DNA from 4 places in the Streptomyces sp. NPDC032745 genome. Region 1 is predicted to be linked to each of the others. Evidence: riboswitches for the same ligand, from Rfam matches in the RefSeq annotation. Region 1 holds a riboswitch; each other region holds the start of a gene.

Region 1 (7,081 bases):
TGGTTCAGGCAGGGCTGCTCGGCCGCAAGACCGGCCGCGGGTTCCACACGTACGGCCGGGACTGAGAAGTCCCGGTTCGCCGCCCGGGTTCTGAGGGTGCCCGGCAGCTGAGGAGCGACGAGGCGTGGCGAGTGGTGTCGTCACGCCCCGTCCCGCTGCCCTTCTTCAAGGGTTTCCTTCCGGCACCCGCCCGCCACCCCGTACGATGCGTTCTGCTCCGGCCCGCACGGCGGGGGCTCACAACCGAATGCACGTACGACTGGGGGAAGCCGGTGGGATTCCGGCGCTGACCTGCAACCGTGAACGGGGCTGACCGCACCGTGAGTCGGAGTACCCGGGGTGCGATGCGTACTGCTTCTCACTGTCATGGTCTGCAGCGCGAAGCCCCCAGCCCCGGTCGGCACCCCTTGCCCGCTTCCCCCAGGGAGGCGGGCAAGGGGTCGGCACGTGGGTCGGAGGGATCGCGGGCGCAGACCCGTCGTCCCTCTGAGGAAGAAGGCACTCCATGCGCCGGATACTCGCCCGCCGCTCCATGATCACCACCGTCGCTCTCGGCCTCGCGCTCGCCACCGCTCCGGCCGTGGCCGAGGCCGCCCCCAAGCCGAACACGAACGCGGCCGTCAAGGTCAACCTCACCGTCCAGGGCCCCAACGGGCTTCTGTTCAAGGGAAAGATCAAGACCAAGGGCCACGACGTCACCACCGCCACCGGCGGCACCCACAAGTGCGACGGCACCAACGGCGGCGCCAACCCGTCCAAGGTCCCCACCCCGACCGCGGCGCTCGACGATGCGGCCCGCCTGAACTACTTCGGCTGGGACGGCACCTGGTACGCGTCCTTCGACGACTACTCCGTCGACACCATCAAGAACGTCAGCGGCGGCGGCTCCGCCTACTGGAGCATCTCCGTCAACGGCACCCCCACCCCCGTCGGCGGCTGCCAGTTCAAGATCAACGCGGGCGACCAGGTCGCTTTCACCTGGACGTCGTTCTAGTCCACCTCGACGGACGTACGCCCGGCATCCACGGTGTATGCACTCCTCCGGACCTTCTAACGGCTGCGCTGACGTCCGCCAGAAGCACGGGAGGGTGCACCCGTCTGCTTTCCGATCACTCGGTGGGCCTGCTCCACTGCGGCTTCCAAGCCGCTGAGCAGGCCCTTGGCCGTCTGGGGAACAGTCGTGGGAGTGTCCGTCGGAACCTTGCCCGTCCGGATCAAGGAACACATCGCCTCCGCCGCCCGGGTCAAGGAGGCGAGCGCTTCGCGGGTCATGCGCAACCGGACCACGTGAGAACCGAACTGACGTCGCGATGCCGCGAGGCTCTCGTACTCCTGGGCTGTCAAGGCGAGCAGCTGCACCCCGTCGACGACCACATGGCGTGGCACTATCTTCGTCATCCTGACCTTCCCGGCGCCATGGGTAAACAGCCCTCTTTCACGCACTCTTCCTATCAATCGAGACACAGCGGTGAGGGTTGGGGCCCAGAGGCCCGCAACCCTCACCGGCATCGGATGGTCAGGCGCCCCAGCGCAGCGCGATGGTGTCGCCCACGTTGATGGCCTTCTCCCGGAGCGCACCGGCGAAGGAGGAGCCGTCGACGCTGACCTTCCAAGTGTTCGAGCCGCTGTTGGCCTTGCCGTTGACACTGGTAATGGTCCCTGTGCCGGAGGACGGGGTCACGGCTGTGACGCAGCCCGAGGGCGTGGCCGCGCTGGTCGCGGCGGCCAGAACATCACCGAGGGTGGTGGTCGTACCCGTCGGAGTGAAGGCCACAGAGCAGACCTTCAGGTTTCCGGTGCCGTCGTCGACCGTCAGTGCCAACTTGGTGGCCGTCCCGGAGGTGAAGGTCGACTGGGCGACCCACTGCGGGGCGCCCGGGGTGACCGGGACCGGCGGGGCGGTGGTGAAACCGCCGCCCGCGACCGCGCGCAGCGCGTCGATCGACGAGTAGGCCGAGGGGGTGGTGTCGGAGGGCTTGTACTTGAAGCCGCCGGCGGGGTTGTACTGGTTGGCGATGAGGAAGTCGATCGGGGTCTTGCCGCTGCCGGTGAGGAAGTCGCCGGTCTGCGGGTTGAATCCGCAGGCGTTGAGGCCCGCGACGCCCCAGCCGTTGGAGCTGGTGTTGACCCCGTACAGGGAGTTGAACGCGCCGGTGCCCGAGACGAGGGTGCTCTTGAGGAAGTTCTTCGCCTGGACGACGTCCGTGTCGGTGTTCGGGACCCCTGAGACGCACAGCGCGGCCATGGCGGCGCCCGTCATGTCGACGTCGCTCGCGGAGTTCAGGACGGTGGAGTTGCCCTCGGCCTTGCTGAAGGTCCAGCCGCCGTCCACGTGCTGGTTGGCGCGGATGCGGGTGACCATGGAGTCGGTCAGCGCCTGCGGGACACGGTTGGCGCCACCCTGGGTCTTGGCGCCGCCCAGCGAAAGGGCCGCGAAAACGGTGCCGTTGAAGTTCCCCGACGGGCCGAAGTAGCCCGCCTCGGCCGTCTGCCAGTAGGAGTAGATGTTCGCGATGAGGTTGCGGGAGGCGGAGACGCGGGCCGGGTCGATGCCCGCGGCGTAGGCGTTCAGGGTGCCGCGCTCGTAGTCGGTGACGACCGGGGAGGCCTGGGGCCAGGCCGCCGTCGACAGCAGGTTGCGGTAGACGGTCCGGGCGTTCTTGGTCGTGTCGCCGCCGGGGTAGACGTCGACGACGGCCGTGCCGGCAGCTGCGAAGGTGCTGAAGGCCCACTCGTTGGACAGCCCGGAGCCGGCATACGAACCATCCGCGGCCTGAAGGGACTTGAGATACGCCACACCGTTGGTCTTGGACGTGGCGATCTGCGCGGGCGACGAGGTGGCGAAGGCCGGCAGTGCGGTGAGGACGAGGGCGCCGAGCGCTGCGGGCACCGCGAGCGTGAGGCGGCGGGGGGTACGGGTACGGGACATGGCCTGCTCCTGGAATGAGGGACGCCGGCCTGACCGAGGCTCGTGCGGGCGGGCAGCCCGGAGCGCGGTGGCGGCCGTCCGAACGCGTGGTACGGCTTGTGAATTGCCTCGCCGCACGGGCATTCGGGCTCGGGAGCGGCCCCCTGCCGTCCCACACCGCTGCGCGTCAGCCCCGGATTCGCACCAGGTTCCCCCATGTGGCAGCCCAGGACGCTACCCGAGCGATCAAAGGTCCGCCAGCCGCCGACGCGGCCGGCGGTCGTGCGGGACTGGAGCCAGTGCCGCGTGAGACGCAGGCCACCTTGACGCTGTCTTTATCCACGTGTTCCACTCCGACTGATAAGCACTCAGCTCCAGGGGAAGCCGGTCGAAATCCGGCGCTGACCCGCAACCGTAGGCCCGGGACCGCCCGGGCGAGTCGGAATGCCTGGAGCCAGGTTTTGCAGCGAGAAGCGCCGTCGCGGACTACGGCGTGGTTCGAACGGCTCTCCCGTCACCTCACGCCTTCGAGAGCCCTTTTGCCACGCACAGGTCCGCCCGGCCGACACGAGGGGCCGTGGTGGGGACCGCAGAGCAATCACAGCAACGCATGCGCAGCAAGGGACTGCTGTCGCTCATATCGGCGGCACTCCTGACGTTCGCCGCGAGTGTGGCCTTCGTGGGTGGAGTCGCCCCCGCCTCGGCCGATCCGATCGAGCAGTGCACCGCCACCACGGGCGCCATCGTCGCGGTCGACTTCGGTCCGTTCGGCGGGAAGGTCGAGCGCGGCTGCGACACCACGCCCACCACCGGTTACGAACTGCTGCACACCGGCGGCTTCACCACGGAGGGCACCGTCCACGACGGTGACGGGTTCATCTGCCGCATCGGCAAGGGCACCGGGACGCAGTACCCCACGCCGGAGAAGGAGGAGTGCGTCCTCACCCCGCAGGCCACGGCCTACTGGTCGTACTGGATCGCCTCCCCCGGTCAGAAGAACTGGACCTACAGCCCGCTCGGCGCGATGGCGCGTACGCCGAAGGCCGGCGACGTCGACGCCTGGGTGTTCGGCGGCACGGACGTCGGCGGCACCTCCGGCAAGCCCTCGTTCTCCCCCGACGACGTGCGGGCCGGAGGCGGGACCACGCCCGACCCGACCGTTCCCACGGCTCCGCCCACCGTGCCGGCAGGCAAGGTCGACGCGCCCGCCGCGATCCGCTGGATCACCGGGAAGCTCACGGACGGAGAGCGCGTCGTCGACGACGGGGCGACCGCCCCGAACCACTTCCTCACCACCGAGGCGGTCTTCGCCCTGGTGTCCGCCGACCCGAAGAGTCCGGCGGCGAAGAAGGCGGCCGACTTCCTGGCCACGCCCGCGCAGACCGACGCGTACGCCTACCCGGCCGGCAAGGACGGCATCCCGGACGCCACCGCAGCCGCCCGACTCGCGCTCGTCGCCGAGTCCACGGGCAAGGACCCGCACGCCTTCGGCGGGCACGACCTGCTCGGCGATCTCTTGAAGTACGTCTGCCCCCGGGACGCGGGCGACGGCGACCCGGTCGACGGCTGCCTCACCAAGGGCGACTTCCGCACCACCGGCCAGTCCGACGCCCAGGCCATGGCCGTCATCGCCCTGCTGAACGGCGGCGTCACCCCGCCCGCCGACGCCGTGAACCGGCTGACCGGCCTCCAGTGCGAGGACGGCGGCTTCACCGGCATCCTCATCCGCACCGGTGGCTGGTGCGACAGCGACGCCAACTCCACGGGCCTGATCACGCTGGCCCTCAAGCGGGCCGGCGGCCACGAAGCCGTCGTCCAGAAGGCCCGCGGCTACCTCAAGAAATCCCAACTGGTGACCGGCGCCTGGCCCTCCGCCTCCTACATGACCACCGGCAGCCCCGCCTCCACCGCCTGGGCCGCCCAAGCCCTGCGCGCCCTCGGCGACGACGCATTCGCCGATGCCGGTCTCTCCTGGCTCTCCCGCCACCAGTTCCCCGCGGGCGGCTTCGGCTTCGAGGAGGACGACACCGAATCGCGTCTCTTCGCCACCGCCCCCGTCGCCGTCGCCACCGCCAAGAGCGACCTCGTCGCGCTGACCACCAAGAAGAGCGATCCTCCGACCACGCCCCCGGCCGGTGACGGCCCCGACCTGAAGAAGGCGGTGGCCTACCTCACCGCCCCCAAGCAGCTGATCCAGGGCCGCTACTACGAGAGCAGCCCCGGCTTCGCCGACTACGGGATGACCATCGACGGCGCCTACGCGCTGGCGGCGACCGGAGGCGACGACGCCACCCTGCGCAACATCGTCGACTTCCTCGACAAGGGCGGCAAGGACGGCAAGGGCCGCACCATCGACGACTACACCCTCATCGGCACCAAGTACGCCGGCGGCGGCTCCATCGGAAAGACGGCCCTGCTCGCCGAGGCGGTCGGCCGCGACCCGCGTGCCTTCGGCGGCCACGACCTGATCGCGGCCCTCGCCAAGGGCACCTGCACCGCGAAGACGGACACCCCCCGACAGTGTGCGGCCAAGGGCAACTACACGTACGCCACCTCGGTCTTCTCCCAGTCCCTCGGCGTCATCGCCCAGCTCCGCGCCGGCGAGAGCGCTGCGGCAACCGAACCGATGGCCTACCTCAAGAGCCTCCAGGAATCCTCGGGCGCCTGGCCCAGCCTGATCGGCGAGAAGAGCGCGCCCGAGGTCGACTCCACCGCCATGGCCGCCATGGCCGTCGACCTGCTCCCCGACGCCGACTCCCAGACCGCTGTCTCCAAGGCGATCGCCTGGCTGGTGGCCCAGCAGAAGGAGGACGGCGGATTCCCGGGCGCCTCCGGCAACTCCGTCAACTCCGCCGCCCTCGCGATCCAGGGCATGTCCCTGGAGGGCACCAAGTACGCGGACAACATCGCCAAGGCCCGCAAGTTCCTGGCCACCCAGCAGAACACCGACGGCGGCTTCAACGTCATCAAGGGCGGTCAGCCCGGTTCCGACGTCCGCGCCTCGACGCAGGCCGCCGGGGGGACCACCGGCACCTCCTTCGCCCTGCTCAAGCGCGACCTCACGGGTACCACCCCGAACCCCATTCCCACCCCCACGGGCGGCACGAGCGGCGGGTCCGCGGGCACTTCCTCAGGAGGCAGCGGCACCCCCGTCATCGTGACCCCGGGCGAGGACTCGGGCGGCACCGGCACCGGCGGGGCCGGGTCCGGCGGGGGTCCGCTGGCCTCCACGGGCGCCCAGGTCGGCACGCTCGCCGCCGCGGCCCTGGCCTTGGTCCTCGGCGGCTGGGGCCTCACCCGCGCAGCGAAGCGCCGCCGCGCGACCCCGGGGAGCGAGGGATGAGCCGCGGCCGATTCGTACGGGCCCTGGCCCGGACGGCCTCCGCGCTGGGCATGACGGTGGCGGCGTTCGCCGCCACCGCGGCCCCGGCCGGCGCCGCCCCGCAGGCGATGGGCCAGTGCACCACGTCGTCGGGCGTGGTGCTCGCCGTAGACTTCAGTCGTTGGGGCGGGCCGGTGTACCGCTCCTGCGGTACGACGCCCACCACCGGGTACGAGCTGCTCAACCAGGGCGGCTGGGCCACCACCGGCACCGGCCACGACGGACCCGCCTTCATCTGCCGCATCGGCTACAGCGGGTACCAAGGCGGCAAGCAGTTCCCGACCGCGCAGCAGGACGACTGCGTCCTGACCCCGCCGGCCTCCGCCTACTGGTCGTACTGGCACGCGAACCCCGGCCAGAACACCTGGGAGTACAGCCAGCTCGGCGCCATGCTCTACAAGCCCAAGCCGGGCAGCGTCGACCTGTGGATCTTCGGCGGGACGAACATCGAAGGCACCGAGGGCAAGCCGACCGTCACTCCCGATCAGCTCCGCGCCCACAACACCCAACCGACCGGCGGCCCGGCACCCAAGGACACCCGCACCGCCAAACCGCTCCCGCCGAACGTCAACACCGGTCCCAGGCCCGAGAATCCGCCCCAGGGAGCGCCGGCAACGACCCCGCCTCCCAGCCCCACCGATTCGCAGAGCCCGTCCCCTTCGGCGAGCCCGACCGAATCCGCCGCGACCCCGTCGGCATCACCGTCGACCGACGCACCCGCCATGGCGGCCCCGTCGCCCGGCCTCCAGGTAGTCGAAGCAGCGCCCGCCGCCGATGCGAAGCACGATGTC
Region 2 (7,081 bases), on a different contig from region 1:
TGAAGACCGTCCACATCGGCCCCAGGAACCGGGTGCAGCATGCGTGACCGCAAGGCCCGACACCCCGAGATCGTGGAAGTCCTGGACGCCGACTGGCAGGACCACGCCCACGAGATCTACGGCAACTGGCGGCGCGAGGGCGGCATCCGCTACGTCCGCTACCCCGGCCCCGCCGCCGTCGAGGGCTGGGTCGTCACCGGACACGCGGAGGCCAAGGCCCTGCTGGCCGATCCCCGGCTGTCGAAGAACCGGGCCGCCCAGCGGTTCGGCCGGCGCATCGGGCTCACCGAGGGGCCTGGCGCGGCGATGTTCTCGCACATGCTCAACGCCGACCCGCCCGACCACACCCGGCTGCGCCGGCTCGTACAGAAGGCGTTCACCGCCCGCCGCACCGCGAGCCTGCGCCCCATGATCGAGCAGCTCGTCACGCAACTGCTCGACGCCCTCGAAGGCAAGGCCGAGGCGGAACTGATCTCCGAGTTCGCCCTCCCGCTGCCGGTCGCCGTCGCCTTCGAGCTGTTCGGCGCCTCCGACGCGGACCACGAGATCCTCCAGGTGCGGGGCAACAGCCTCGGCGGCGGCCAGGGCGACGGCGAGGTCTCCGTCTTCACCGCGGAGAGCATGGTGGCCTACCTCCGCGCCCTCATCGCCCTCAAACGCGAGAACCCGGACGACGACGGGCTGCTGTCCGCCCTGCTCACCGCCCGCGACGAGGACGGCGACGCCCTCACCGAGGACGAGATCACCTCCATGTCCTTCCTCCTCGTCGTCGCCGGCCACCAGACCACGGTCAACCTCGTCGCGAACGGCATCCACGCGCTGCTCACCCACCCCGACCAGCTGGCCGCGCTGCGCGCCGACCCGGCCCGGGTACAGGGCGCGGTCGAGGAGGTCCTGCGCTACGAGTCCCCGTCCGGCCTCGCATCCCTGCGCTACGCCACCGAACGCATGACCGTGGGCGGAGTGACCATCCGCGAGGGCGACTTCGTACAGATCTCGCTGCTCGGCGCCGACCGGGACCCGGCCGTCTTCGCCGACCCCGACCGGTTCGACATCGGCCGGGCCGACGCCGGCCGGCACCTGGCGTTCGGGCACGGCATCCACCACTGCCTCGGGGCGCCGCTCGCCCGCCTCCAGGGCGAGATCGCCCTCACCCGGATCATCGAGCGCTTCCCCCGCCTGCGGCTGCACGAGGCGCACGAGGCGCGGTGGCAGTCCAACCCCCGCCACCGCGGCCTGCTCAGCCTGCCCGTACGGCTGGGCTGAGGAGGCCTGAGAGCCGGAAGCCGCCTTCCGCGCCCCGGCAGGGGAGGGCGAGGAGGGCGGCTTCTCCGTGACCGGCGAGGTGCGCGCGGACTACTCCGCCTCGCCCTCCAGGTTGCCCTCGGTGTCCAGGTACACCTGGCGCAGCGCTTCGAGGACCTGCGGGTCCGGCTTCTCCCACATGCCGCGGGACTCGGCCTCCAGGAGGCGCTCCGCGATGCCGTGCAGGGCCCAGGGGTTGGCCTCCTCGAGGAAGGCGCGGTTCGTCGGGTCCAGGACGTACGTCTCGGTCAGCTTGTCGTACATCCAGTCCGCGACCACGCCCGTCGTGGCGTCGTAGCCGAAGAGGTAGTCCACGGTCGCCGCCAGCTCGAAGGCGCCCTTGTAGCCGTGGCGGCGCATCGCCTCGATCCACTTGGGGTTGACCACGCGGGCGCGGAAGACGCGGGACGTCTCCTCGACCAGGGTGCGGGTCTTGACCGTCTCCGGGCGGGTGGAGTCGCCGATGTACGCCTCCGGGGCCGTGCCGCGCAGGGCGCGGACCGTGGCCACCATGCCGCCGTGGTACTGGAAGTAGTCGTCCGAGTCGGCGATGTCGTGCTCGCGGGTGTCCGTGTTCTTCGCGGCCACCGTGATCCGCTTGTACGCGGTCTCCATCTCGGCGCGGGCCGGGCGGCCCTCCAGGCCGCGGCCGTACGCGTAGCCGCCCCACACCGTGTAGACCTCCGCGAGGTCGGCGTCCGTACGCCAGTCGCGGGAGTCGATCAGCTGGAGGATGCCGGCGCCGTACGTGCCCGGGCGCGATCCGAAGATACGGGTCGTCGCACGCCGCTCGTCACCGTGCTCGGCCAGGTCCGCCTGGGCGTGGGCCCGGACGTAGTTGTCGGACGCCGGCTCGTCCAGGGACGCCGCCAGCCGTACCGCGTCGTCGAGCAGGCCGATCACGTGCGGGAACGCGTCCCGGAAGAAGCCCGAGATGCGCAGCGTCACGTCGATCCGGGGACGGCCGAGCTCGGCCAGCGGGATCGGCTCCAGGCCGGTCACCCGGCGCGAGGCCTCGTCCCAGACCGGGCGGATGCCCAGCAGGGCCAGCGCCTCGGCCACGTCGTCGCCCGAGGTGCGCATCGCGCTCGTGCCCCACAGGGACAGGCCGACGGAGGCAGGCCATTCGCCGTTGTCCGTGCGGTAGCGGGTCAGCAGCGAGTCGGCCAGGGCCTGGCCGGTCTCCCACGCGAGGCGGGAGGGGACGGCCTTCGGGTCCACGGAGTAGAAGTTGCGGCCGGTCGGCAGGACGTTGACCAGGCCGCGCAGCGGGGAGCCGGAGGGGCCGGCCGGGACGAAGGAGCCGTCCAGGGCGCTCACCACGTGGGCGATCTCGTCGGTCGTGCCGGCCAGCCGCGGGACGACCTCCCGGGCCGCGAAGTCCAGTACGGCCGCCACGTCCGGCGAGTGCGCCGAGTATTCGGCCGCGACCGAAGCCACCGCAGCCGGGGCCCAATCCGCGTCCTCCATCGCCTGCACCAGCGCGCGGGCCGCCTCCTCCGCCTCGTCGGCGGTCGTACGGGTGGCTGCGGACTCGTCCAGGCCGAGCGCCTCGCGCAGGCCGGGCAGGGCCGTGGTGCCGCCCCAGATCTGACGGGCGCGCAGGATCGCGAGGACCAGGTTGACCCGGGCCTCGCCGGTCGGGGCGCCGCCCAGGACGTGCAGGCCGTCGCGGATCTGGGCGTCCTTGACCTCGCACAGCCAGCCGTCGACGTGCAGCAGGAAGTCGTCGAAGCCCTCGTCGTCCGGGCGCTCCTCCAGACCCAGGTCGTGGTGGAGCTTCGCGGCCTGGATCAGGGTCCAGATCTGGGCGCGGATGGCCGGCAGCTTGGCCGGGTCCATCGCGGAGATCTGCGCGTACTCGTCCAGGTGCTGCTCCAGGCGCGCGATGTCGCCGTACGACTCCGCGCGCGCCATCGGCGGCACCAGGTGGTCGACCAGGGTGGCGTGCACGCGGCGCTTGGCCTGGGTGCCCTCGCCCGGGTCGTTCACCAGGAAGGGGTAGATGAGAGGCAGGTCGCCGAGCGCGGCGTCGGGTGCGCAGGCCGCCGACAGGCCGGCGTTCTTGCCCGGCAGCCACTCCAGGTTGCCGTGCTTGCCGAGGTGGATCATCGCGTCGGCGCCGAAACCGCCGTCCTCGGCGCGGGCCTGGATCCACCGGTACGCGGCCAGGTAGTGGTGCGAGGGCGGCAGGTCCGGGTCGTGGTAGATCGCGATCGGGTTCTCGCCGAAGCCGCGCGGCGGCTGGATCAGGATGAGCAGGTTGCCGCGGCGCAGCGCCGCGAGGACGATGTCGCCCTCCGGGTTGGCCGAGCGGTCCACGAACATGTTGCCCGGGGCCTCGCCCCAGTGCTCCTCGACGCTTTCGCGCAGCTCGGCGGGGAGCTCGGCGAACCACCGCTTGTAGTCGGCGGCCGGGATCCGGACCGGGTTGCGGGCCAGCTGCTCCTCGGTCAGCCAGTCCTGGTCGTGGCCGCCGGCCTCGATCAGGGCGCGGATCAGCTCGTCGCCGTCGCCGGAGACCAGGCCCGGGACCTCCTCGACGGGGCCGAAGTCGTAGCCGCCCGCGATGAGGGTGCGCAGCAGCTCCACGGCGCTGGCCGGGGTGTCGAGGCCGACCGCGTTGCCGATGCGGGAGTGCTTGGTGGGGTACGCGGAGAGGACGAGCGCGATCCTCTTGTCGCGGCGCTCGATGTGCCGCAGGCGGGCGTGGCGGACGGCGATGCCGGCGACGCGGGCGGCGCGCTCGGGGTCGGCCACGTACGCGGGCAGGCCGTCCTCGTCGAGCTCCTTGAAGGAGAACGGGACGGTGATCAGGCGGCCGTCGAACTCGGGCACGGCGACCTGCGTCGCGGCGTCGAGGGGGGACAGGCCCTCGTCGTTCTCCTCCCAGGCGCTGCGCGAGCCGGTCAGGCACAGGGCCTGCAGGATCGGGACGCCGAGCGCGGCCAGCGCGCCCGCGTCCCACGACTCGTCGTCGCCGCCCGCCGAAGCGGTGGCGGGCTTGGTGCCGCCGGCCGCGAGGACGGTGGTGACGACCGCGTCCGCCGACTCCAGCGCGGCGATCAGGTCCGGCTCCGGGGTGCGCAGGGAGGACACGTACAGGGGGAGCGCCTGGGCGTCCTGGGCCTCGATCGCATCGCACAGGGCGTGCACGAAGGCGGTGTTGCCGCTCATCTGGTGGGCGCGGTAGTACAGCACGGCGATCCGCGGACCCCCGGTGGTCCCCGGTGTGCGCTCCAGCGGGCCCCAGGTCGGTGCGGCGGCGGGCGGCTCGAAGCCGTGGCCGGTGAGCAGCACGGTGTCGGAGAGGAACCGGGCCAGCTGGTCCAGGTTGGCGGGGCCGCCGTGGGCGAGGTAGCCGTGTGCCTCGGCCGCGATGCCGATCGGGACCGTGGAGGCCTCCATCAGCTGGGCGTCCGGGGCCTGTTCGCCGGTGAGGACGACCACCGGGCGGGTCTGGTCCGGCGCCAGCAGCAGGTCGAGGCCGTCCTGCCAGGCGCGCAGACCGCCGAGGAGGCGTACGACGACCAGGTCGACGCCGTCGAGCAGCCCGGGCAGGTCGTCGAGGGGAAGGCGGGAGGGATTCGCGAACCGGTACGGCACGGGGCCGTCCGCGGCGCGGGCGCTGAGCAGATCGGTGTCGGACGTCGACAGCAGCAGGATCATGCGGCGGCAGGCCTTCCTCGGGGTTTCCGCGCCCCGGGCAGTGAGGACAGCGGGAGTTCCTGACTCACCCGGCGGATTGCTCTGCAGGGTTCACAGTGGCGGGACCGCGCCGGATTCGCACCGGGCTTCCTCCCAGCGGGCCATGTGGCTCCGCCGCTGGTCATCTTAGGTGGCGATCTCCCCGACCGGGAGTGGGGGTGGCCCGCGCCCGGGCGCCCGACCGGCGGACCCGCCCCCGCCGGCGACCCGCCGCGCGCCCCCGCTCCGCGGAGCGCCGAGCCCGCCCGCGCGGCATCACTGCGCCGAGGGGGCGGGTGGTGACGGCCACAGGTCGGGGCGGGGGAATCGTGGGTATGCTCGCCGCCATGCCGCCCCAGCCCCCTTCCGCCGCATCGCGGGACGAACCCGTCATACGCGACCGCGGTGACGCATGTCCCGGTGCGCTGCGGCTGCATGCTGCGGACGACGGGTTCCTGGCCCGGGTCCGGGTACCCGGCGGGATGCTCGACGCGGACGCGGCCGCACTGCTGGCCGATGCCGCGGACCGGCTCGGCGACGGGCACATCGACCTCACCTCCCGCGGCAATGCGCAGCTGCGCGGACTCGGGGCGAGCTGCGGCGGCGAACTGCAGGCCGTGCTCGTCCGCGCCGGCCTGCTGCCCGCGCCCACCCACGAGCGGGTCCGCAACATCGTCGCCTCGCCGCTCACCGGCCTCGACCGGCGCGGACTGCCCGACGTGGCGCCCTGGGTCGCGGAGCTGGACCGGCTGCTGTGCGCGAGTGCGCCCGCTGCCGGGCTGTCCGGCCGCTTCCTGTTCGCCCTCGACGACGGCCGCGGCGACGCTCGCTCGCTGGCCGCGGACGTGACCGTGCTGGCACGGGGCGCCGACCGGGCACTGGTGCTGCTGGGCGACACACCGGCCGAACGCACCGCCGACGCCCCGGACGCCGGATCCGACCCCGCTGGGCAGCGCCCCGCACGGGCGGTGCTCGTCGCCTCGGCCGACGCGCCGCGGGCCGCGCTGACCGCCGCCCTGTATTTCCTGGACGCGGCGCGCGCAGCCGGCACCCGGGCCTGGCGGATCGCCGAACTGCCCGCCGAACACGCCTTGGCCGCAGCCGGGTTGACGGACCGGCTGGCGGCCGTCGGCATCGCCGCCGAGGCCGGGGCGCTGCCCGCACCGGCCGCGGCCGGCACCGCGTCCCCGTACGGGCGGGCGCCCGAGCCGGGGACCGTCACCGGACCCGACGGGACCGTCGCGCTCAGCGTGCTCGCACCGCTGGGACGCCTGACCACCGCGCAGTGGCGCCTGCTGGCCGGCCTCACGGGCCGCATCCGGCTGACCCCCTGGCGCGGCGTCGTCGTCCCCGGCCTGCCCGCCCACACCGCAGCGCAAGAGCTGGCCGCCCTCGCCGAGGCCGGGCTGGTCACCGCCCCCGACGACCCCTGGCGGTCCGTCACCGCCTGTACCGGGCGCCCCGGTTGCGCGAAATCCCTCGCGGACGTACGCGCCGACGCGCGCGCCGCCGTCACCCGGGCGACCGGCCCCCTGCCCGTGCACTGGTCCGGGTGCGAACGCCGGTGCGGGCACCCCCGCGGCACCGCGTGGGTGGACCTGGTCGCCACCCCCTCCGGGTACGACCTCTCCGTGGCCGGGCGCACCCCGCGCCGCGGCCTGAAGACCTCCGAACTTCCCGCGGCCCTCGCGGACGCACGCCGCACCACCTCCCACGACGCAGCGAAGAAATGAGCGAGTACACAGTGTTCGAGTACGAGAAGGACGGCGCGGCGATCTACCGCCAGTCCTTTGCCACGATCCGCGCCGAGGCGGACCTCTCCGGGCTGCCCGCCTCCGTCGCCCAGGTCGCGGTACGCATGATTCACGCCTGCGGAATGACCGACCTGCCCCAGGACCTCGGCTACACCCCCGACGTCGTGCTGCGCGCGCGTGCCGCCCTGACCGCCGGCGCGCCGATCCTCTGCGACGTGCAGATGGTCGCCAGCGGGGTCACCCGCAAGCGGCTGCCCGCCGACAACGAGGTGATCTGCACCCTCTCCGACCCGGCCGTGCCCGCCCTCGCCGCGAAGATGGGCACCACGCGCAGC
Region 3 (7,081 bases), on a different contig from region 1:
CGGCGCACCGCGCGCACCGCCGCCCTGGCCCTCGGCCTTGCACTGGCCGCCGCGCTCACCGGCTGCGCGGCGGATTCGCGGCCGCCCGCGGCGGCCGGGCCGACCGCGAGCATGAACGCGTCCGCCCCCTCGTCCGCCCCCGCCGTCGACAGCCGGGAGCGGCTGACCGTCGACGGCGGCACCCGGGAGTACCTGCTGCACCGCCCCGCCACGGGCGGCGGCGGACCCCGGCCGCTCCTCATCGCCTTCCACGGGCGCGGCGCCGACGCCGAGCACCTGCGGAAACAGAGCGGCCTGGACCGGGCCGCCGAGGCCCGCGGCATGCTCCTCGTGTACCCCGAGGCCCTGGGCAAGGCCTGGGGCGCCGGCACCGCTCCCACCGGGCAGCGGCCGGATCCGGACACCGATGTCCGGTTCACCGAAGCCCTGATCGCCGAGCTCGTGCGCACCGGCCGGGCCGACCCGCACCGGGTCTACGTCGCCGGGTTCTCCAACGGCGGGTCCATGGCCCTGCGGATGGCCGCGCAGCGCCCGGACCTGGTCGCGGGCGCGGCCTCGGTCTCCGGTGAACTCCCCACCGGGACCGCCGCCGTGAAGCCCACCGGGCCGGTCCCCGTGCTGATCGTCTACGGGGCCGAGGACCCCGTACGGCCCCTGGCCGGCCTGCCCAGTCCCGGGCCGGCCGGCCCCGGGGAAGAACCCATCACGGCGACCATGTCCGCCCGGGCGAGCGCGGAGGCGTTCGCCACCGCGGGCGGGGCGGGCGGTCCGGCCGAGGAGGTCAAGCCCGGCTACGACTCCCTCACCTGGCAGCCCGGCCCCGCCGGGGCAGCCGTACGGCTGCTCGTCATGGACGGTGCGGGCCACACCTGGCCCGGCTCGGCCGTTGCGCCGCCCGCGGGCTTCGGCCCCGTCAGCTCCGCACTGGATGCGAGCAGCACCCTGCTCGACTTCCTTTCCGCGCAACGGCGTTGACGTCAGCCGTCGCCCCAGGGCAGCGCGCATGGCGGCGTGCACCACACCCGGGTTTCGGAGTGTGGCGTGCGCCGCCATGGGCGCGGCCGCCCTCCCTCCCTACTGTTCAGCCATGACGAGCCAACTTCCTTTCCTGCGGGAGCGCGTCGCGCTGGTGACCGGCGGCGGCAGCGGCATCGGCCGGGCCTGCGCGATCGCCCTGGCCGAGGCGGGCGCCACCGTGCACGTGGTCGACATCGGCGAGGAGTCGGCACGGAGCGTCGCCGCACTGGTCGACGGGCAGGCGCACGTGGTCGACCTCACCGACCCGGCCGCGGTCGAGGGGCTCCCCACCGCCGTGGACATCCTGGTCAACAGCGCCGGTCTGCAACACGTCGCCCCCATCACGGACTTCCCGGCCGAGCGCTTCGCCCGGATCCAGGCGGTGATGGTCACCGCGCCGTTCCTGCTGCTACGCCACGTGCTGCCGCACATGTACGCGGCCGGCTGGGGCCGCGTGGTCAACATCTCCAGCGTCCACGGGCTGCGCGCCAGCGCCTACAAGTCCGCCTACGTCGCCGCCAAGCACGGCCTGGAGGGGCTCAACAAGGTCACCGCGCTCGAGAGCGCCCCGTACGGCGTGACCAGCAACTGCATCAGCCCCGGCTACGTGCGCACACCCCTGGTCGAGGCCCAGATCGAGCAGCAGGCCGCCGCGCACGGCATCGGCCCCGGCGACGTGCTGTCCGAGGTGCTGCTCACCCGGTCCGCGCTCAAGCGGCTGATCGAGCCCGAGGAGGTCGCCGCGGCCGCGCTGTGGCTCTGCGGGCCCCATTCCGGCTACCTCACCGGAACCTCCCTCGCCCTCGACGGAGGCTGGACCGCGACGTGAAGCGGGACGTCCACCAAAAATTAACTACCGGTCAGTAGACAAGGAGGAGCACCATGCGGATTCTGGCCCCGTACATGTCATTTCAGCCAATGAAGCCCATGAGGAGCGCCCCCACATGCGCAGCACCCGCGCCCGCATCCGCACGCTCGGAACCGCCACCGGCACGGCCGCAGCCACCGCCGTCCTGATGCTGGCCCCCGCCGCCTCCGCCCAGGCCGCCCCGGCCCCCGTCCCGGCCCCGGCCGCGGCGACGGCCTCCGCGCCCGGCGGCAACGCGCTCATCCGCGGAATCGATTACGGCAAGTGGAAGCGCGACGTCGCCGCCGTCATGGCCACGGCCCGCCCGTACGTCGAGCAGCGCATCGCCCAGTCCCCCGCCGGCGAGAAGCCCGCGATCGTCCTCGACATCGACAACTCCTCGCTGGAGACGGACTTCCACTGGTTCTGGACCTTCCCGACCCCGGCGATCTCCGAGGTCCGAGAGCTGACCCGGTACGCCGACGAGCACGGTGTCGCCATCATCTTCGTCACCGCCCGCCCGGGGATCATCCACTCCCTCACCGAGCACAACCTCAAGGCGGTCGGCTACCCCGTCTCGGACCTTTACGTCCGGGACCTGCCCGACCTCTTCGGCGAGGTGAGCGCCTACAAGACGGCCAAGCGCGCCGAGATCGAGGCCCGCGGCTACACGATCATCGCCAACATCGGCAACAACAACAGCGATCTGGTCGGCGGCCACGCAGAGCGCACCTTCAAGCTCCCGGACTACGACGGCAAGCTCTCCTAGTCGCCTTTCGGCCCCGCCGCCGCAGCCCCCGCTGCCGGCCGCCTGCGTACGGAGGCGGCCGGCAGCGGCGCATCGCAGCGGCGGGGCGTCTCATTCGGATGTCCGCATGGTGATCACACCTGTCCGCCGCCCTGCGGCTGCCCTTAGGCTGACTCCGCAGCTGGTTCGCCCCGTCAGCCAGGCGGGATGCGTCGCAAGAGGGAACCCGGTGGGAATCCGGGACTGCCCCGCAGCGGTGAGCGGGAACGACCGCCGTCATACGCACTGGGCCCGGCCGGGTCTGGGAAGCGACGGCCAGTAGGAGTCTCGTACGGCGTTCCGTACGACGAGACGTGCCCGCGAGTCCGAAGACCTGCCCGTTGCCCGCACGCGACCGTTCGCGTGCGGTGATCCCGGTGACCTCGTGGGCGGGTCGGCGTGCACAGCAGGCGGATACTGACCGCGCGTACCTCGGTGTACGCGGCGACAACGGCAGTCCGTCCGGTTCGTCACCCCTTCGCCCCGGTTCCGTTCCCGGGATCCGTCGCAAGACGCGCACACGCATGCTCGCGAAGGAGAGTCACGTGACAACCGAGTCCGCTGCCACGGCCGTACGGGCCACCGTGTACGGATATCCCCGCCAGGGGCCGAACCGGGAACTGAAGAAGGCCGTCGAGGGCTACTGGAACGGCCGCGTCGGCGCCGACGCCCTCCGGGAAACCGCCCGCGAACTGCGCCGGAGCGCCTGGCGGCAGCTGTCCGATGCCGGTATCCACGAGGTCCCGACCGGCGACTTCTCGTTCTACGACCACGTACTGGACACCAGTGTCATGGTCGGCGCCGTCCCCGCCCGCCACCGCGCCGCCGTCGAGGCCGACCCTCTGGACGGGTACTTCGCGATGGCCCGCGGCACGCAGGACGTGGCTCCGCTGGAGATGACCAAGTGGTTCGACACCAACTACCACTTCCTCGTCCCGGAGTTGGGGCCGGACACCGTCTTCACCGCCGACCCCGCCAAGCAGGTGGCGGAACTGCGCGAGGCCCTTGCGCTCGGGCACCGCGCCCGGCCCGTCCTGCTGGGACCGGTCACCTACCTGCTGCTGGCCAAGCCCGCCCCCGGCGTCGCGGACGACTTCGTGCCGCTCACCCTGCTGGACCGGCTGCTGCCCGTGTACGCCCAGGTGCTGGCCGAGCTGCGCGCGGCCGGCGCCGAGTGGGTGCAGCTCGACGAGCCCGCCCTGGTCCAGGACCGCACCCCCGCCGAACTGAACGTCGCCACCCGCACCTACCGGGAGCTCGGCGCCCTGACGCAGCGCCCGAAGCTGCTCGTCGCCTCGTACTTCGACCGGCTGGGCGAGGCCCTGCCCGTCCTCGCCAAGGCCCCCGTCGAAGGCCTCGCGCTCGACTTCACCGGAGCCGCAGCCGCGAACCTGGCGGACCTCGCCGCGGTGGGCGGGCTGCCGGGCAAGCGCCTCGTCGCCGGCGTGGTCGACGGCCGCAACATCTGGATCAACGACCTCCAGAAGTCGCTGACCACCCTGGGCACCCTGCTCGGCCTCGCCGGCCGGGTCGACGTCGCGGCGTCCTGCTCGCTGCTGCACGTCCCGCTGGACGCCGGCGTCGAGCGTGACATCGACCTGCAGATCCGCCGCTGGCTGGCCTTCGCCCGGCAGAAGACCGCCGAGATCGCCACCCTCGCCCGCGGTCTCGGCCAGGGACCCGCCGCGATCACGGCCGAACTCGCCGCCAACCGCGCCGACCTGGCCTCCCGTACGAACTCCCCGCTCACCCGCGACCCCGCGGTACGCGCCCGTACCGCGGCGATCGGCGAAGCCGATGCCCGACGTGCCCAGCCGTACGCCGAACGCGCCGCCGCCCAGCGCGCCCTCCTGGGCCTGCCGCTGCTGCCGACCACGACCATCGGCTCCTTCCCGCAGACCGCCGAACTGCGCACCGCCCGCGCCGATCTGCGCACCGGCCGGATCGACACGGCCGGCTACGAGGAGCGCATCGAGGACGAGATCCGCGAGGTCATCGCCTTCCAGGAGAAGGCCGGCATCGACGTCCTCGTGCACGGCGAACCCGAGCGCAACGACATGGTGCAGTACTTCGCGGAGCAGCTCACCGGGTACCTGGCCACCCGGCACGGCTGGGTCCAGTCGTACGGCACCCGCTACGTCCGCCCGCCCGTCCTGGCCGGGGACATCTCCCGTCCGGATCCGATGACCGTGCGCTGGACCACGTACGCCCAGGCGCAGACGGACCGGCCGGTCAAGGGCATGCTGACCGGCCCGGTGACCATGCTCGCGTGGTCCTTCGTACGGGACGACCAGCCGCTCGGGGACACGGCACGGCAGGTGGCGCTCGCCCTGCGCGACGAGGTCGAGGACCTGGAGGCCGCGGGCACTTCGGTGATCCAGGTGGACGAGCCCGCGCTGCGGGAGACTCTGCCGCTGCGCGCCGCCGACCGTGCCGGATATCTGGCGTGGGCCACCGAGGCGTTCCGGCTCACCGTCTCCGGGGTGCGGCCGGACACGCAGATCCACACGCACATGTGCTACGCCGAGTTCGGCGACATCCTCGGGGCCATCGACGACCTCGACGCCGACGTGATCAGCCTCGAGGCCGCTCGTTCCCACATGCAGGTGGCCGACGAGCTCGCCGGCGCCGGATACCGGCGGGAAGTAGGTCCGGGTGTCTGGGACATCCACTCGCCGCGCATCCCGTCCGCCGAGGAGGCGGCTGCGCTGCTGCGCAAGGGGCTCGAGGCCATTGCGGCCGAGCGGCTGTGGGTCAACCCCGACTGCGGTCTGAAGACCCGCGGCTGGCCCGAGACCCGTGCCTCCCTGGCGAGCCTGGTGGCGGCGGCCCACGCGGTCCGCGGTGAACTCACCGCACCCTGACCGGTCCTGACTGCCCGTACGGTGCCTGCGCTCCGGTCCGTCCCGCGGACCGGAGCCACAACCGAATGCGTGCGCAGCTGGGGGAAGCCTGTGTGATTCCGGCGCTGGCCTTCAGGGACGGATCCCGTCGCAGGTGACCTGGAGGTGGCGGGGGCCGCGCAGGACCGCGTTCTGCCGGTAGGGCGGCGGGTCCTCGACCAGGCGCGGGTTCTCCAGGCGGCGGGCCAGCTCGCTCAGCGCGAGCTGTGCCTCCAGCCGGGCCAGCGGGGCGCCGAAACAGCTGTGGATCCCGCTGCCGAGGCCCAGGTGCTGGATGTCCTTGCGGTACGGGTCGAAGCGGTCCGGGTTCTCGAAGCGGTCCGGGTCCCGGTTGCCGGAGGCGAGGATCAGCCACATCGAGGAGCCCTTGGGGATGGTGACCCCGCGGACCTCGATGTCGGCGAGCGGGGTGCGCTGCGGCAGCAGCTGCACCGGCGGCTCGAACCGCAACAGCTCCTCCACCAGCGGTACCGCGAGCCCGGGCGTCTCGCGCAGCTGCTTCAGGACGTCCGGGTTGCGCAGCAGCGTGAGCATCCCGTTGGTGATCAGGTTGACGGTGGTCTCGTGGCCCGCGATCAGCAGCAGGGCGGCCGTGCTGAGCAGCTCCATCGTGCTCATCGACTCGTCCTGGCCGTGCCCGACGGCCAGTTGGGAGAGCATGTCGTCGCCGGGGTTCTTGCGGCGCTCCTCGATCAGCCCGGCCAGGTACATGCCCAGTTCCATCCGGGCGTCGTGGGTGATCTTGTCGCGTTCCGTCGGGTCGGCGCCCGGATCGGGGTCCAGGCTCGCGGCCAGGGTGTCGGCCCAGACGTGGAACCGTGCCTCGTCCTCGCGCGGCACACCGAGCAGCCGGCAGATCATGGTGACGGGGAACGGGTAGGCGAACTGGTCGACCAGGTCGATCCCGGCCGGGTCGCCGAGGTTGTCGATGAGACCGGTGACGATGCCCTTGAGGTCGTCCCGCATGCCGTCGATGCGGTGCGGGGAGTGCGGCGGACCGAAGGGCCGGTTGGTCATCCGGCGCAGCCGGTCGTGCTCCGGGGGGTCCAGCTTCAGAAAGCTCGGCGGCAGGGTCGCCGCCCCCTCGCCTTCGCCCTCGGCCAGGGGATCCCCCGCCGTCGCGGCGAGGTTGCGGGCCTCGGAGCTGAGCCGCGGGTCGTGCAGCAGGCTCTGGATGTCGTGGTAGGTGCTGATGACGTACGGGCCGTCCCCGTCGTGGAACACCGGGGTCTTGCGCAGTTCCGCGTACAGCGGGTACGGGTTCGCGCGGTTCGAGTAGTCGAGGATGTCGCTCAGGATGCCTTGCTTCATGCCGGGTCCTCCGGAGGGCGTGCGGGTCAGTGCCCGGCGGGGGTGAACGTCATCCGCCGGTCGGTCGGCGAATATCCGCTGAGGGTGATGGTCGGTCCGTGCGTGGGGACGGACGGGTCGGGGAAGTCCGCGGGGAGGGGCTTCTGCCCTTCCGGGCGCCGGTCGACCGTGGGGAACGGCGGCGGGAACGGGGCCGTGGCCTCGATCTGCTGCTCG
Region 4 (7,081 bases), on a different contig from region 1:
GGCCCGTTCGCCCAGGCCTACGTCGTCGCCCACGAGTACGGGCACCACATCCAGAACCTGACCGGAACCCTGCAGAAGGCCCAGGGCGGACAGCCGGGCGCGAACAGCAACGCGGTCAAGGTCGAACTGCAGGCCGACTGCTACGCCGGGGTGTGGGCGCACAACGCGACGAGGACCCCGGACGAGTCCACGGGCCGCCCGCTGATCACGCGCCTCACCGACCAGGACATCAGGGACGGCCTGGACGCGGCGGCCGCGGTCGGCGACGACCGGATCCAGGAGAAGTTCCAGGGCCGGGTGACCCCGGAGTCCTGGACGCACGGCTCCGCCCAGCAGCGCCAGCAGTGGTTCTACCAGGGCTACCGCACGGGCGACATGGCCCAGTGCAACACCTTCCGCTGACCGTCGGCGGCGCCTGCCATGCTGTGACACAGGTCACCGTCACGAGAGGGAGTGGTCGTCATGGCAGGCGTTCCGTCCATCTGTCCCACGCTGCGTTTCCGCGACGCGAAGGCGGCCATCAAGCTGCTGACCGAGGCCTTCGGCTTCAGCCAGGTCGCGGTGTACGAGGGCGAGGACGGCTCGGTGATGCACGCGGAACTGGCGTACGGCAACGGCCTGGTGATGCTGGGCAGCAAGGGCACCGGCAGCGTCTTCGACAAGGCCATGGAGGGCGGCGGTCCCGTGGGGGTCTACGTGGTGGTCGACGACGTGGACGCCCACCACCGGCGGGCCGAGGAGCACGGCGTGGAGATCCTGATGGAGCCCACCGACCAGGACTACGGGTCCCGCGACTACATGGCCAGGGACGCCGAGGGCAACATCTGGAGCTTCGGGACGTACGCGCCGCAGGTCTGAGACCCGCGGCGCGTTCCTGCGTACGTACCCCTACGGGAGCCGAGCGGCCTCGGGGAAGTGGGCGCACCCCCCTTCCCCGAGGCCGCTCAGGCGCCGCCGGTGTGGACCTGGAACGCGGCCCGGCGGACCGCTTTGGCCAGGGCCGGGTCCGGGTGGGCGGCGGCCAGGGCGACCAGGACCTGGACGGTGCGTGGATGGCCGACCGCGCGGACCTCGTCCAGCAGCCGCGGGACGGTGGTGCGGACGGCCGAGTCGAGGTGGCGCGCCAGCAGGTCGGCCTCCCCGTGGTCGGCGATGGCGGCCGCGGTGTCCACCCAGAGCCAGGTCGACTCCTCGGCGGTGAGCACGTCCTGGGCCTCGTCGGGATCCACCCCGTCGTGCTCGGCGAGCCAGAGCAGGGCGTAGGGCCGCAGGGCGGCGTCGCGGACGGCGGCGCGCACCTCGGGTTCGGCCGGGGCGCCGACCACGCGCAGGGCCTCGAAGGCCAGGCCGCGCAGCAGGGCGTCCTCGCCGCGGGCGGCGTGCAGCAGCTCGCTGACGGCATGGCCGACGGGCCGGGCGGCGAGCCAGGCCTGGTACTCGGCGCGGGCCGGTCCCGGGGTGAGCCGGGCGCAGCCGTGCAGCATCGCGGCGGCGGACTGCTCGATGTTCCCTGCGGGGCTCTGCGCGGCGACGCAGATCTGCTCGAGCTTGACCCAGACGGCCCAGCTGCCGAGCGGGGTGAGCGCGGCCTGGGCGGGGCCGAGGGTGACGGCGTCGACGGCGGCGAGTCCGCCGAGCGCCCAGCGCAGCAGCCGGGCGAGCGGGACGGGCGCCGTGTGAGCGGTGGCGGCCTCCGCGACCGCTGCCGCCGCCCCGGGGCCGGTCGCCTCGGAGCCGGACGCCTCGGGGCCGGACGCCTCGGCGTCGGCGGCGGCTGCCGTCCCGTCAGGGGGCGAAGTCTCGCGCGGCGGGGCGTCGTAGGGGACCTCGCACCGCTCGTCGCGCAGTTCGGTGACCCGCTGGCCGAGCAGGTCCAGCAGATCCGGCACGGTCACGGGACCGGCGGACAGCTGGAGCAGGGACAGCAGTTGGGGCATCGCCTCGACCACCTCGGCGACGACCGCGGGCGCGATGTCGGCGGGGGCCGGGTGGACCAGTGACCAGGCGTCGAACAGGGCGACCCAGCCGCGCAGTACGGCGGTGTCGTCGCGGTCCCAGGCGCGCAGCCGCCAGCCGGGCCGGGCGTGGCCGCCGTGCACTTCCACGAGACCGGCGAGCCGGGCGCGGTCCCAGCCGACCCGGATCTGCCCGTGTGTCAGGTTCAGTTCAGCGGCGGCCCGTTCCACGTCGGGGGCGGGCAGCGCTCCCGCCGGGGCGGGCCGGCCTCCGTCACCGGCGCCGAGGTTGAGCTCGGCCCAGCGGGCGAGCCGTACGGCGTCGGCGAGCGAGGCCCGGGCCCGGTTCGCGAGTTCGGCCGTGGCCGGGGTACCCGCCGGGGGCCGGGAGGCGGTACGGGCGCGCCGGTCGGTCACCGCCTTGCGGGCCGCGGCGACGGAACGCGGGGAGACGAGTCGGAGTCTGGAGTCGCGAGCCAACTGCTCATCAGGCTTTCGGGACGTCACGGAAGCAGTCTCGCCCGTCACCGGCCGAAAGCCCAAACGGAACCAGCCATTATCGCCGGTCGCCAGGGGGACATACGGGGAGAATGCACCCTCCCTGTCCCGTCCGGCACACGGCCTTCACATAAGAGGGGTGAGAAAGCGCCTCAGGGCTTCCTCGTATCCGGCCGGGTCGGCGTTCCACATCGCCCCGTGCGGGGCTTCGCGGACGGTCTTCAGGGTGACGAGGTCGGGGCGGGCGGCGGCGAGCCGGCGGGAGGGCTCCCAGGGGGCGAGCGTGTCGTCCGGGCCGTGGAAGACCAGGACGGGGACGCGCAGCGCCGCGGGGTCCGCCCCGGGCCCCGGGCGGTCGGCGCGCAGCCCGGCGCTCCCCTCGGCGGCCCGCACCGCGAGCGGCACCAGCGGGGCCGGGGTGCGGCGGGCGGCGACGAGCGCGCGCAGGGTGGCGTGCCAGTCGAGCACCGGCGAGTCCAGCACGAGCCCGGAGATCCGGTCGGCGAGGGCCGAGCGCTCCGCGGCGTACACGGCCATGGCGGCGCCGGTGGACCAGCCGTGCAGGACGACCCGGCGGGCGCCGTAGCGCAGGGCGTAGCGGATGGCGGCGTCCACGTCCCGCCATTCCGACTCGCCGAGGTGGCCGAGACCGTCCGGTGAGGCGGGGGCGCCGAGGTCGCCGCGGTAGGCGAGGTCGAGGACGGGCATCCGCTGGCGGTACAGGAAGGGCATGACCACCATCGGGTGCTCGCGGCCGGTGCCGAGCCCGTGGACGGTGATCACCCAGGTGTCGCGGGCGGCGGGCACGAACCAGGCGGGCAGCCCGCCGAGCTCACCGGGGATGTCCACGTCGGCGTGCTCGAGGCCGAGGGCGGTGCGGGGGTTGCCCGCGTGGACCTGGGGGGTGAGGGCGACCCGGGTGCCGGGCTCGAGGCTGCCGTGGGTGACGGCGAGGAGCCGGCGTACGACCGTGTCCGGGCCGGGAGCGGCCCCCTCGAGGACGGGCCCGACCACGGCGTGCACCCCGGGGGCGGTGAGTCCGTACGTACCGGGGCGCAGCGAGGCCAGCGAGCGGGTCAGCACGATCCGCCCGGAGCCGGCGGAGTGGACGCTGAGCCGCGGCTCGCCGGGCAGGGGGCGGCCGGGCTCGTGCCGCAGGGCGGCGTCGGCGGCGTACCGGCCGGCCGCGACCGCGGCTGCGCCGGCACCGACGAGGGAGGTGGCGACGACCGCGGCCGTCGCTGTGGCGGTACGCACGGCTCCAGTGTCGGCGCGCGAGCCCGGGCGGGCCACCTGAGCGGAACGCTCCGCATACCGCCGGGCGGGGCCGGGAAGGGATCGTTCAGCGGCGCGGCGGGCCGGCCGGAGGAGTGATCTAGGTCTCTTCCAGGACCCCTCGAGGGCGGGTCCAGGGGCCTCTGATCGTCCGCGGATCCTTTCGTTCACCCCGCTTTGACGTGCATTAATCGCGGTATCAGCGGCAAAATCAGGACGAAGGTCCCGATGGCACGACGGGCCAGTACACCGCTCCGCCCGCGTCAGTTCATCTTCCGTTCACTCAGGTTGCCTACGGTCGCCGAGCCACTGACGTCAAACAGAAGCCTGGGTAAATGGAGCACATAACGCTTCTCCTCGGGATCGTGATCATCACCGCTCTCGTGTTCGACTTCACGAACGGTTTCCACGACACGGCCAACGCGATGGCCACCACCATCTCGACCGGCGCCCTCAAGCCCAAGACGGCGGTGGCCATGTCCGCCGTGCTCAACCTCGTCGGCGCTTTCATGTCCGTGGAGGTCGCCAAGACGATCTCCAAGGGCCTGGTCAACGAGGAGGGCATCCAGCCAGAAGTGATCTTCGCCGCCCTGGTCGGCGCGATCCTCTGGAATCTCGTCACCTGGCTGGTCGGACTCCCCTCCAGCTCCTCCCACGCACTGATGGGCGGCCTGGTCGGCGCGGCCGTCGCCTCCGCCGGCCTCGGCGCCGTCAACGGCGGCACGCTCGTCAGCAAGGTGCTGCTCCCCGCGGTCGCCGCGCCGATCGTGGCCGGTGTGGCCTCGATGCTGGCCGCCAAGGTCACGTACAAGCTCGGCGGCAAGGTCGGCGGCAAGACCGCCACCAAGGGCTACCGCGCCGGGCAGATCGCCTCGGCCGGTCTCGTCTCCCTCGCGCACGGCACCAACGACGCGCAGAAGACGATGGGCATCATCACCCTGGCGCTCATCGCCGGCGGCGCCCTGGACTCCGGCGCCAACCCGCCGGTCTGGGTCATCGTCTCCGCCGGCATGGCCATCGCCCTGGGCACCTCCCTGGGCGGCTGGCGCATCATCCGCACCATGGGCAGCGGCCTGACCGACCTCCAGCCGCAGCAGGGCTTCGCCGCCCAGACCTCGGCCGCGAGCGTCATCCTGGCCTCCTCCACCCTCGGCTTCTCCCTCTCCACCACCCACGCGTGCTCCGGCGCCGTCATGGGTGCGGGTCTGGGCCGCAAGGGCGGCGTGGTCCGCTGGTCCACCGCCACCCGCATGTTCATCGCGTGGGGCCTGACCCTGCCGGCCGCGGCCGTCGTCGCCTCCGGTGCCGAGCTGGTCATGCGCACCGGTGACGTCGGCGTCGCCGCCGTCGCGCTCTTCCTGGTCGCCTCCTGCGTCGCCATCTGGGTCATCTCCCGCCGCCAGGTCGTCGACCACAGCAACGTCAACGACGCACAGCCGGCCGCGGCCGAGGAGCCGGGTGTCGTGACCACGGCCATGGCCGCCGTCGCCGTCCCGCCGACCGTGGCCGCCGAGGCCGCCGCCGGTACGACCGCCGCGGTCACGGACGACGCGCTGAAGGCCACCATCCCGGCGGCCGCCCCGACCACGCCGGCGGCCCCCGCCGCCGCGGTCTGACCCCGAGAACGACAGAGGAATCCGCAGTATGAAGATCGACTGGGCAGCACTCGGCTCCGTCTTCGGGGTCAGCCTCTCCGCCACCGTCGCGCTCGTGGCCCTGTTCACCCTGGGCCTGGTGGGCCTCTCCAAGCACGAGACCGCCACCGAGCAGGGCGGCACCGCCACCCTGGCCCGCAGCGGCGCGTACGCCTGCTTCGCGCTCGTCGCGGCGGCCGTGGCGTACGGCATCTACCTGATCGTCAGCTGACCGATTCGGGCACGGCGCACGAAAGCTCCCTCCGGGCTTCCCGGGGGGAGCTTTCCCGTACCTGCGGCCCGGGGTGGTGACCCGCCCCGCCGCAGGTCAACGGCGAGTTGACGGGCCTTCGCGGTGCGTGGTGGACTGCCCGAGCCAATACGGCGGCATGGAGAGGAAGTCCGGTGCGAATCCGGCGCGGTCCCGCCACTGTCACCGGGGAGCACGCGGCACGTGCGCCCCGGGAGCCAGGAACTCCCACCGCCGGACACGTCGAACCAGGGCGCGGACCCTGAGTGAGGACATACCTGCCACCATGCGTGCCGATCGCGTCTTCGCGTACGGCGCCACGGCGGGCCTGATCGGCGACCGGATCCTCGGTGATCCGCGCCGAGGGCACCCCGTGGCCGCCTTCGGACGAGCAGCCGCCGCCGTCGAAGGCGCCCTGTGGCGCGACGACCGCGCCCGGGGCCTCCTCCACACCCTCGTGTGCGCCGGGGGCGCGGCCGCCGTCGGCGCGCTGAGCGCCCGCGCCGTGCGCTCCCGGCCCGCGGCCGTCCGTATCGCCCTGACCGCAGCGGCCACCTGGGCCGTCGTCGGCGGAACCTCCCTGGGCCGTGAGGCCCGCGCCATCGGCGGCGCGCTCGCCGCCGGGGACGCCGAGGTGGCCCGGGAGCGGCTGCCGCACCTGTGCGGGCGCGACCCGCAGGCCCTGGACGAGCAGCAGATGGCCCGCGCCGTCGTGGAGTCGGTCGCCGAGAACACCTCCGACGCGGTGGTCGGGGCCCTGGTGTGGGGCGCCGCCGCCGGTGTCCCAGGGCTGCTGGCCTTCCGCGCCGTGAACACCCTGGACGCGATGGTGGGGCACAAGTCGCCGCGCTACCTGCGCTACGGCTGGGCCTCGGCCCGGCTCGACGACCTCGCGGGCTGGCCGGGCGCCCGGCTGACCGCCCTGGCCGCCGTACTGGCCGGACCCGACCGGCGGGGAGCCGTACGGGCCTGGCGTGCGGACGCCGCCAAGCACCCGAGCCCGAACGCCGGCCCGGTGGAGGCCTCGTTCGCCGGGGCGCTCGGCGTACGGCTGGGGGGCACCCTGGCGTACGCGGGGCGGGTCGAGCACCGGGCCGTGCTGAACGGCGGGGCGGGGCGGCCGGTGCAGGTCGCGGACATCGAACGGGCGGTGCGGCTGTCACGCCAGGTGACGTGGCTGGCGCTGGGGACGTGTGTGGCACTGCGCTGTGCGGTGTCACGTGTTGCTGGGAGGGGACGCCCGTGAGCGGCGGAAAGCTGGGCGGGGGACTCCTCGTCGCCGGTACGACATCGGACGCGGGCAAGAGCGTGGTCACGGCGGGCATCTGCCGCTGGCTGGCCCGGCAGGGCGTGAAGGTGGCGCCGTTCAAGGCGCAGAACATGTCGCTGAACTCGTTCGTGACGCGCGAGGGCGCCGAAATCGGGCGGGCGCAGGCGATGCAGGCGCAGGCGGCGTGCGTGGAGCCGAC

Evidence for each region. Region 1 has a riboswitch for cobalamin ahead of ACZ5WG_RS23990 (prenyltransferase/squalene oxidase repeat-containing protein). Riboswitches for the same ligand answer to the same signal wherever they lie in the genome.
Region 2: it holds a riboswitch for cobalamin, as region 1 does, so the genes downstream of both, cobN (cobaltochelatase subunit CobN) here and ACZ5WG_RS23990 (prenyltransferase/squalene oxidase repeat-containing protein) in region 1, are expected to answer to the same signal.
Region 3: it holds a riboswitch for cobalamin, as region 1 does, so the genes downstream of both, metE (5-methyltetrahydropteroyltriglutamate--homocysteine S-methyltransferase) here and ACZ5WG_RS23990 (prenyltransferase/squalene oxidase repeat-containing protein) in region 1, are expected to answer to the same signal.
Region 4: it holds a riboswitch for cobalamin, as region 1 does, so the genes downstream of both, ACZ5WG_RS27450 (cobalamin biosynthesis protein) here and ACZ5WG_RS23990 (prenyltransferase/squalene oxidase repeat-containing protein) in region 1, are expected to answer to the same signal.

What each region holds. Positions count from the first base shown of each region.
Region 1 is NZ_JBVING010000009.1:172,926-180,006, reverse strand. Features, by position in the region: gene ACZ5WG_RS24000 (3-hydroxybutyryl-CoA dehydrogenase) at 1-65, shown strand, start outside; gene ACZ5WG_RS23995 (DUF4430 domain-containing protein) at 506-994, shown strand; gene ACZ5WG_RS23990 (prenyltransferase/squalene oxidase repeat-containing protein) at 1,517-2,929, opposite strand; cobalamin riboswitch at 3,027-3,160, opposite strand; gene ACZ5WG_RS23985 (prenyltransferase/squalene oxidase repeat-containing protein) at 3,519-6,251, shown strand; gene ACZ5WG_RS23980 (hypothetical protein) at 6,248-7,081, shown strand, end outside.
Region 2 is NZ_JBVING010000019.1:44,133-51,213, forward strand. Features, by position in the region: gene ACZ5WG_RS35670 (cytochrome P450) at 1-47, shown strand, start outside; gene ACZ5WG_RS35675 (cytochrome P450 family protein) at 40-1,266, shown strand; gene cobN (cobaltochelatase subunit CobN) at 1,357-4,974, opposite strand; cobalamin riboswitch at 5,008-5,146, opposite strand; gene cobG (precorrin-3B synthase) at 5,340-6,725, shown strand; gene ACZ5WG_RS35690 (precorrin-8X methylmutase) at 6,722-7,081, shown strand, end outside.
Region 3 is NZ_JBVING010000023.1:54,775-61,855, reverse strand. Features, by position in the region: gene ACZ5WG_RS38220 (CE1 family esterase) at 1-975, shown strand, start outside; gene ACZ5WG_RS38215 (3-hydroxybutyrate dehydrogenase) at 1,088-1,846, shown strand; gene ACZ5WG_RS38210 (HAD family acid phosphatase) at 1,962-2,633, shown strand; cobalamin riboswitch at 2,778-3,007, shown strand; gene metE (5-methyltetrahydropteroyltriglutamate--homocysteine S-methyltransferase) at 3,197-5,515, shown strand; gene ACZ5WG_RS38200 (cytochrome P450) at 5,627-6,865, opposite strand; gene ACZ5WG_RS38195 (NAD(P)/FAD-dependent oxidoreductase) at 6,892-7,081, opposite strand, start outside.
Region 4 is NZ_JBVING010000011.1:236,400-243,480, reverse strand. Features, by position in the region: gene ypfJ (KPN_02809 family neutral zinc metallopeptidase) at 1-402, shown strand, start outside; gene ACZ5WG_RS27475 (VOC family protein) at 463-858, shown strand; gene ACZ5WG_RS27470 (hypothetical protein) at 945-2,462, opposite strand; gene ACZ5WG_RS27465 (alpha/beta hydrolase family protein) at 2,580-3,710, opposite strand; gene ACZ5WG_RS27460 (inorganic phosphate transporter) at 4,064-5,344, shown strand; gene ACZ5WG_RS27455 (hypothetical protein) at 5,373-5,594, shown strand; cobalamin riboswitch at 5,709-5,859, shown strand; gene ACZ5WG_RS27450 (cobalamin biosynthesis protein) at 5,899-6,858, shown strand; gene ACZ5WG_RS27445 (cobyric acid synthase) at 6,870-7,081, shown strand, end outside.